DNA from 2 places in the Streptomyces sp. NPDC000134 genome. Region 2 is predicted to be linked to the other one. Evidence: riboswitches for the same ligand, from Rfam matches in the RefSeq annotation. Region 2 holds a riboswitch; the other holds the start of a gene.

Region 1 (4,039 bases), on a different contig from region 2:
GGCCGGACGCGGACGAGTTGGGACATCAGGGACAGAGGAGGCGCTTCCGGCCTCATCTACGCGCGAAGATCGGCTCCCCCGGACACCGGAACGGATCGTTCCACTCTCAGTACCGGTCGCCTGCCGGAGGGTAGCCGTACCCGGCGGCGGGAGCCTGGGCGGGGGCCGCGTGCGCCTCGCGGTCGTAGAACGGCCGGGCGTGGGCGCGCAGCCACATCGCGACCGGGTCGAGCGCGTCGGACATCGCCACGGTGGACACCGGCAGCCCGTCCGGCACCGCGCCGACCGAACTCTGCATCATCGCCCGCACCGCGGCGACGGACGGCGGGGTGGTGTCGTACACGTCCAGGCCGATGGCGAGGTAGGGCGCGCCGAGCGCCGGCTGCACCCAGGCGCGGCGCAGCGAGCGGACGGCCGGGGTGCGGTGGGCGTTCTGCGCGAGCAGGGCGTAGAACTGCGGGATCTCGATGGCCGGTTCGGACAGCCTGAGCGGTCCCGCGGGCTGGCGGTCCAGGCCGGTGGCGATCCGGCGCAGGTCGAGCCAGGGGATGCCGACGCCGCCGCCGGGGGCGTGCGGGTTGAGCCACAGGCCGTAGCGGTCGGGGTAGAGGGCGCGGGCCACCTCCAGGCCGTCGACCACCTCGTACGCGCGGTTCCAGCCGCTGGCGGACAGCTCCTGGGCGGAGGTGACACAGGGCGCGTACGCGTGCCCCTCGACCTCCATCGTCGCGTACTGGGCGTCGGGGGAGCCGGCCTGGCCGTGCCAGAGCAGCATCCAGACCTGGCCGGAGGCCGGGCTCGCGAGGGCGCGCAGCAGCGACTCGTAGGCGTCGTAGCGCCCGGGGGTCACCTGGCGCAGCATGTGCTCCACCTGCCCGGCTGCGGCGGTACCAGCGCTCACTTTGTATCGCCCCTCTGTACAACGCCTCGACCGAGTGAACCTAGCTTAAGGCCACCGGCGGTCAGGGGGGTCGTGCGTGTGCGTGCCGTGCGGGTGCGCGGGGACGGCGCTCAGACGTCCCTCGTGTAGAACGGGCGGACCCTTTCCCGCATCCAGTCGCAGACCGGGTCCTGGGCCGCCTCCAGGAGGACCAGGTTGACCGGCCAGGGGGGCGGGGCCGTGGTGAGGGCCCGGCCGAGGGCTTCGAGGGGGAGGGCGCGGGCGTCGCCCTCCCAGTGGGCGAGTTCGACGCCGACGAACATCACGGGGTCGGCGGTCTCGACGACGGCCAGGCAGCGGCGGGCGGTGCGGACCACGCCGAGGGCGGCGAACTCCGCGGCGGCGGCGGCGAGGAAGTCGACCGGGTCGTCCTGCCAGTCGGGCTCGGACAGGCGGACCCGGCCGCCGCTCGCGGGCCCGTCCAGCGGGGTCCGTCCGGCGCGGCACAGCTCGGCGACGGCGGGCGGCGGCAGGGGTATGCCGACCAGCCCGTCCGGGTTGACGGCGATGCCGACCTGCGGCGGCAGACCGCGGGCGAACTCCGCGGCGGGGGCGATGGCGTACCCCATGTGCGCGCCGACGACCTGCCGGAACTGCTCCTCGGAGCTGAACACCGGGACGTACGCCTGTCCCTCGATCTCCAGTGTGGGCAGGTCCAGGGGACCGCTGTGCGGGCCGCCGCCGCCGGGCAGCGGGACCCAGACGAAGCTGCGGCCGAGGACCTCGACGATCCGGCCGCCGGCGCCGGGCACGCCGAGGGAGGCGGACAGCACCTCCTCCAGCTCGTTGCCGGGCCAACCGCCGTGCGGGTGGGGATGCGCCTGCGCCGGGAAGTCCGCGGAGAAGCCCGCCGGGAAGTCCATCTGCCTACCGCCTGTGTGGAACCGCTGATGTGGCTGAAAAGGCTAACCCGTACGGCCGCGCCCGCGGCCGGTCAGCCCGTGAACCCGATCCGGTGCAGGGCGTCGGCCGCCGCCCGGTCGAGCAGGACCACGCGCACGCCGGCCGGCAGCGCGCCCCGCTCCACCGAGCGCAGCAGACGGGCGCCGGCCGCGCGGTGCCGCGAGAACGCGTACCCGGAGACGCCCCGGCCGCGCTCGCGCTGTCCCGCCAGGGCCTGCTCGGGGTCGACGTCGAGCAGCAGCAGGTGCAGGGTGCCGCCCCGGCGCCGCGCCTCGCGGGCCAGCCAGCGGCGGACCCACGCCTGGGTGCCGCAGTCGTGCACCACGACGCCCTCGCCGGAGCGCAGGGCGCGGCGCAGCCCGGCGTAGTGGGCGAGCCGGACGAGCGGGCGGTAGACCGCGTACGGCAGGAGGCGGGGCATCCGCGCGTCCCAGCGGTCGCGGGTGTCCTGGGAGTCCACGCGGCGGCCGCGCACGGTGCGCCGCATCAGCGTGGACTTGCCGCTGCCGGGCAGCCCGGTGACCACGGCGAGGTCGCGGGGGCCGAACAGCAGGGCGTGCGGACCGCGTCCGGACCGCTCGCGCAGGTCGCGGACGGTGGACGCGGGCAGCGGGGCGCGCGCCTCGCGGGCCGGGCCGACGGGCTGCTCGGGCAGCGCGAGACCCGTGGTGGCGGCGTACGCCGTGGTCCTGTTCACCGTGATCGTCCTCCCCTGGGGCGGTTCACGAGTTCCCATCCCCGTCGAGTGTAAAGAGAAGGTAATGCGGGGTGTCTCGAATTTTCGTGCGCTTACTGCCACAAGCCGGTTACAGATCACGGTCTGCCAGAGTCCGACCGGTCGTGCAATGATGTGCGCGCCAACTGCATACCGGCCGTTCGAACCCGCGCGGGAGAGTCCCCGGTCACCGACCGGGGCGCCGAAGGAGCAAGTCCCTCCCTTGAATCTCTCAGGCCCCGTCACCGCGCGGGCGAGGCACATCTGAAAAGCGGGCCGCCCCGGCGGCCCCACCCAAGGTGCAAGTCCTGACCGCCGCGCGGTCACGGCGAACCTCTCAGGTCCCGATGACAGATGGGGAGGACCTTCCTCGCCCTGCCGTCCTGTCCTGGGAGACGACCGACCGATGAGCAGTACCGAACCCCGCCGCACCGCGCTGGACGCCGTGCACCGCGCGCTCGGCGCGACCATGACCGACTTCGCCGGCTGGGACATGCCGCTGCGCTACGGCTCCGAGCGCGACGAGCACCAGGCCGTACGGACCACCGCCGGCCTCTTCGACCTGTCGCACATGGGCGAGATCGCGGTCACCGGCCCCGGCGCCGCCGCGCTGCTGGACCACGCGCTGGTCGGCGACATCGGCGGGGTGAAGCCCGGCCGCGCCCGCTACACCATGATCTGCCGCGAGGACGGCGGCATCCTCGACGACCTGATCGTCTACCGGCTCGCCGAGGCCGAGTACCTGGTGGTCGCCAACGCCGCCAACGCCCAGGTGGTGCTGGACGCCCTGACCGAGCGCGCCGCCGGCTTCGACGCCGAGGTCCGCGACGACCGGGACGCCTACGCGCTGCTCGCCGTGCAGGGCCCCGCCTCCCCCGGCATCCTCGCCTCGCTCACCGACGCCGACCTGGACGGGCTGAAGTACTACGCCGGTCTGCCCGGCACCGTCGCCGGCGTCTCCGCGCTGATCGCCCGGACCGGCTACACCGGCGAGGACGGCTTCGAGCTGTTCGTCGACCCCGCCGACGCCGGGAAGCTGTGGCAGGCGCTGACCGAGGCGGGCGCCTCGGCCGGGCTGGTCCCCTGCGGCCTGTCCTGCCGGGACACCCTCCGCCTGGAGGCGGGGATGCCGCTGTACGGGCACGAGCTGACCACCGCCCTGACGCCGTTCGACGCCGGGCTCGGCCGGGTGGTCAAGTTCGACAAGGAGGGCGGCTTCGTGGGCCGCGCGGCGCTCGCCGAGGCCGCCGCCCGCGCCGAGCGGAACCCCCCGCGCGTCCTGGTCGGCCTGATCGCCGAGGGCCGCCGGGTCCCGCGCGCCGGGTACGCGGTGGTGGCCGGCGGCGAGGTGATCGGCGAGGTCACCTCCGGCGCCCCCTCCCCCACCCTGGGCAGGCCGATCGCGATGGCGTACGTCGACGCGGCGCACGCGGCACCCGGGACGCCGGGGGTGGCCGTCGACATCCGGGGCACCCACGAGC
Region 2 (4,039 bases):
GGGTCAGGCACTCGTCCTCGCGCAGCAGCCCGGCGGGCAGCGCGTCCTCGGTGGCCGCGTCCAGCGCCTCGATGTCGCCCTCGACGCCGAACGCCGTCCACACCGCGCCCACCTGGGCCCGGGTGGTGGTCTCGTCGCAGGCCGCGGAGACGTGGTCGGCGTCGACCAGGCGCAGGTTCACCCCGTTCCGCCGGGCGGCGGCGACGACCTCGGCGGCGCGTCCGGGCACCCGGGCGGTGACGGTGTCGAAGTAGGCGCCGTGGACCACCTCGACGCCGCCCGCGGTGAGGCCGGCGGCGAGGATCGACGCGTAGCGGTGGGTGCGGCGGGCGATGCCGCGCAGGCCGTCCATCCCGTGGTAGACGGCGTACATCCCGGCCATCACGGCCAGCAGCACCTGCGCGGTGCAGATGTTGCTGGTGGCCTTCTCCCGGCGGATGTGCTGCTCACGGGTCTGCAGGGCGAGCCGGTAGGCCCGGTTGCCGTCCGCGTCCACGGAGACGCCGACCAGCCGTCCGGGCAGGCTGCGGGCCATCTTCTCCTGGACGGCCAGGTAACCGGCGTGCGGTCCGCCGAAGCCCATCGGCACCCCGAACCGCTGGGTGGTGCCCACCGCGATGTCGGCGCCCAGCTCGCCGGGCGACTTCAGCAGCGTCAGCGCCAGCAGGTCGGCGGCGACGGTGACCAGCGCGCCCAGCTCGTGCGCCCGGTCGATGACGGGCTTGATGTCGCGTACGGCTCCGGAGGCGCCCGGGTACTGGATGAGGACGCCGTTGATCTCCCGCTCGGCGACCTCGGCCGGGATGCCGTCGCCGAGGTCGGCGACGACGACCTCGACACCGGTCGGTTCGGCGCGGGTCCGGATCACGGCGATGGTCTGCGGCAGCGCGTCGGCGTCGACCAGGAACAGCCCCTTCTTGTTCCTGCCCAGCCGCCGGGACAGCGCCATCGCCTCGGCGGCGGCGGTGCCCTCGTCGAGCAGCGAGGCGCCGGAGGTCGGCAGGCCGGTGAGGTCGGCGACCATGGTCTGGAAGTTCAGCAGCGCCTCCAGGCGGCCCTGCGAGATCTCCGGCTGGTACGGCGTGTAGGCCGTGTACCAGGCCGGGTTCTCCATCACGTTGCGCAGGATCACGGGCGGCGTGAAGGTGCCGTAGTACCCGAGCCCGATCATCGAGTCGAGCACCTGGTTGCGGTCGGCCAGCGAGCGCAGCTCGGCCAGTACCTCGGCCTCGGAGCGGGCGCCCGGCAGGTCCAGCGCCTCGGCGCTGCGGATGGCCTCCGGCACGGCGGCGGCCGTCAGCTCGTCGAGCGACCCGTAGCCGACCTGCGCGAGCATCTTGGCCTGGGCCCCGTGGTCGGGGCCGATGTGGCGCTGCTCGAACGGTATGCCCTGTTCGAGTTCGGTGAGCGGGATGCGAGGGGCGGTCATTGCGGAGGCCTCCTGGTCTGACGCGACCTGCGAGGGGCACCACGGCACGGGTGCCCGGACGGCCTCCCCCTCTGTCATCTGCACCTGAGAGCTTCACCGGGCCGCCCGAGGGCTGCCGGCTTTCACCGTCGGTGAGAGCGGAAGCCGTCGACACCCGCTCTGCTTTCCAGAGTGACCTCGTCCGTGCGGTACGTGGGCCTGAGAGATTCCGGGGAGGATTTGCTCCTTCGGCGCCTCCGATACAGCCTGGAGGACTCTCCCGCACGGGGTCAGCAGCCGTGTGCCAGCCTACCAGCGCGGTCAACGACCGCTCGTTCGAGTGGCCGTCCTCCGGATTCTGCTCTTTTGTAGTGCTTACGGATGATTCACCGGATGGTTTGCGACCACGTGGAGGGCCCGTGCGTACCGACATCGATCCGCGCAACCTGATCGGCCGCAAGGCGTTCGACCGCAACGGCACCCGGATCGGCACCGTCGACGAGGTCTATCTCGACGACGCCACCGGGGTGCCCGAGTGGGCGGCGATACGCACCGGGCTGTTCAGCCGGGACGCGTTCGTGCCGCTGGAGCCCAGCGAACTCGTGGACGGCGCCCTGCGCGTCCCCTTCGACCGCTCCCTGATCAGGGAGGCCCCGGACTTCGGCGTCGGCCGCCACCTCTCCCCCGAGCAGGAACTCCAGCTCTACCACCACTACGGCCTGGACATCGCCGCCCCGCCCGACCTCCCCGACCGCACCTTCGGCACCCTGGCAGGCCAGGAAGACCCGGCCTGACCACGTCACCCCCCTGTTGCTTCCGTCCTCCCGCTCGACCCGCCCCCTCCGCCGCTCTCAGTGCCTCCGCCCCGAGGCCCCGGCCTCCGGCGCGTCCGACGCGGGCGCCGCCTCCGTGCCGTCCGGCGCCGGCCCCTCGCCCGGTCTTCGCTCCACCAAGGGCAACGGCTCCGCCGGTTCCAGCCCCGGGTCGTCGACCCGGAACGTCCGTACCCGCCCCGGCGGCGACCCGGGCGTCTCGAAGCGCACGGTGACCCGCCCGAGGCCGCTGCCCTGGACCCACCCGTGCCCGTACTCGGCGTGGCGGACGTCGTGCCCCGACGGCCAGCGCCGCTCGGCGGACGGCTGCTCGCCCTCGGCGGGCGGGCCCTCCGCCGCCGCACCTCCGGCCCGCTCCGCCCCTTCCGCCACCGCCTCCCCCGCGTCGGCCGCCGCCCGCTCCCCGGCCGCCTGCGCGAACAGGTCCTCCTGCGTGTAGTCGGCCAGCCCGGTGACACCCACGCCGAGCAGCCGTACGCCGCCGGTGGTGTCCACCGAGTCCAGCAGCCGCGCCGCCGCCTCCCCGACCACCGCGGGGTCGTCCGTGGGCCCGCGCAGCGTCTCGGACCGGGTCAGCGTGGAGAAGTCGTACCGCCGCACCTTGAGCACGATGGTCCGCCCCGACAGCCCGGCCTGCCGCAGTCGCCGCACACACCGGTCGGCGAGCCGCCGCACCTCCAGCCCGACCCGCACCCGGTCGTGGATGTCCACGTCGTAGGTGTCCTCCACCGACACCGACTTGGTCTCCCGCTCGGCCACCACGGGCCGCTCGTCGCGCGCCAGCGCCATCGCGTACAGCGCGTGCCCGTGCGCCTTGCCCAGCAGCCGGACCAGCTCGTCCTCCCCCGCCTCGGCCAGCTCCCCCACCGTGGTGATCCCGGCCCGCCGCAGATGGTCACCGGTGGCCGGCCCGACCCCGGGCAGCGTCCGCACGGACATCGGCGCGAGCAGCGCCCGCTCGGTCCCCGGCTCGATCAGCACCAGCCCGTCCGGCTTGGCCTGCTCGGAGGCGATCTTGGCGAGCATCTTGGACGCGGCGAGCCCGACGGACCCCGTGAGCCCGGTGACCGCCCGGATGTCCGCCCGCAGCCTCACCCCGGCCAGTTGCGCCGACTGGGCGTCCCAGGCGACCCCGCCGGCCTCCAGGTCCACGAACGCCTCGTCCAGGCTCAGCGGCTCCACCAGCGGCGACAGCGCCCGCAGCAGCCGCATCACCTGCTCGCTGATCGACCGGTAGAGCTGGAAGCGCGGCACGAGATACGCGGCGTTCGGCGCGAGCCTGCGGGCCTGCGCCATGGGCATCGCCGAGTGCACGCCGAAGACCCGCGCCTCGTACGAGGCCGTGGCGACGACCCCGCGGGGACCGAGGCCGCCGACCACGACGGCCTTCCCGCGCAGGCTCGGCTTGGACGCCTGCTCCACCGAGGCGAAGAAGGCATCCATGTCGAGGTGCAGGATCGTGGGCGCGGTTCTCACATCTCCGATGCTGCCTCACGCCACTGACAACGCGCCGCCCGGCCGCCGGTGTCCCGGCGTGTTCAGACCGCCCGGTTGCGCCGCCGCGCCAGTTCGTCGGCCGGATTGTGCCCGACCAGGGTCTCACCGGTGTCGATCCGCTCGCCGTGCAGTTGCGACAGCGCGCTCTCCACGTCCCGCCACACCACCCCGACGGCGATCCCGAAGATCCCCTGACCGCCCTGGAGCAGGGCGTGCACCTCGTCGGGCGACGTGCACTCGTAGACCGTGGCGCCGTCGCTCATCAGCGTCATCCGCTCCAGGTCGCGGAAACCGCTCTCCC

Evidence for each region. A riboswitch is a leader RNA that binds a small molecule or an ion and turns the genes downstream of it on or off. The one in region 2 is predicted to bind glycine.
Region 1: another riboswitch for glycine. It lies ahead of gcvT (glycine cleavage system aminomethyltransferase GcvT); the one in region 2 lies ahead of gcvP (aminomethyl-transferring glycine dehydrogenase).

Annotation. Positions count from the first base shown of each region.
Region 1 covers NZ_JBIAZN010000013.1:31,864-35,902, reverse strand. Annotated here, with positions in the region: gene ACFY32_RS20540 (enhanced serine sensitivity protein SseB C-terminal domain-containing protein) at 107-862, opposite strand; gene ACFY32_RS20535 (enhanced serine sensitivity protein SseB) at 1,012-1,803, opposite strand; gene ACFY32_RS20530 (AAA family ATPase) at 1,875-2,540, opposite strand; glycine riboswitch at 2,721-2,816, shown strand; gene gcvT (glycine cleavage system aminomethyltransferase GcvT) at 2,965-4,039, shown strand, end outside.
Region 2 covers NZ_JBIAZN010000008.1:8,568-12,606, reverse strand. Annotated here, with positions in the region: gene gcvP (aminomethyl-transferring glycine dehydrogenase) at 1-1,429, opposite strand, end outside; glycine riboswitch at 1,606-1,701, opposite strand; gene ACFY32_RS13460 (PRC-barrel domain-containing protein) at 1,828-2,202, shown strand; gene ACFY32_RS13455 (DNA polymerase IV) at 2,260-3,717, opposite strand; gene ACFY32_RS13450 (MerR family transcriptional regulator) at 3,780-4,039, opposite strand, start outside.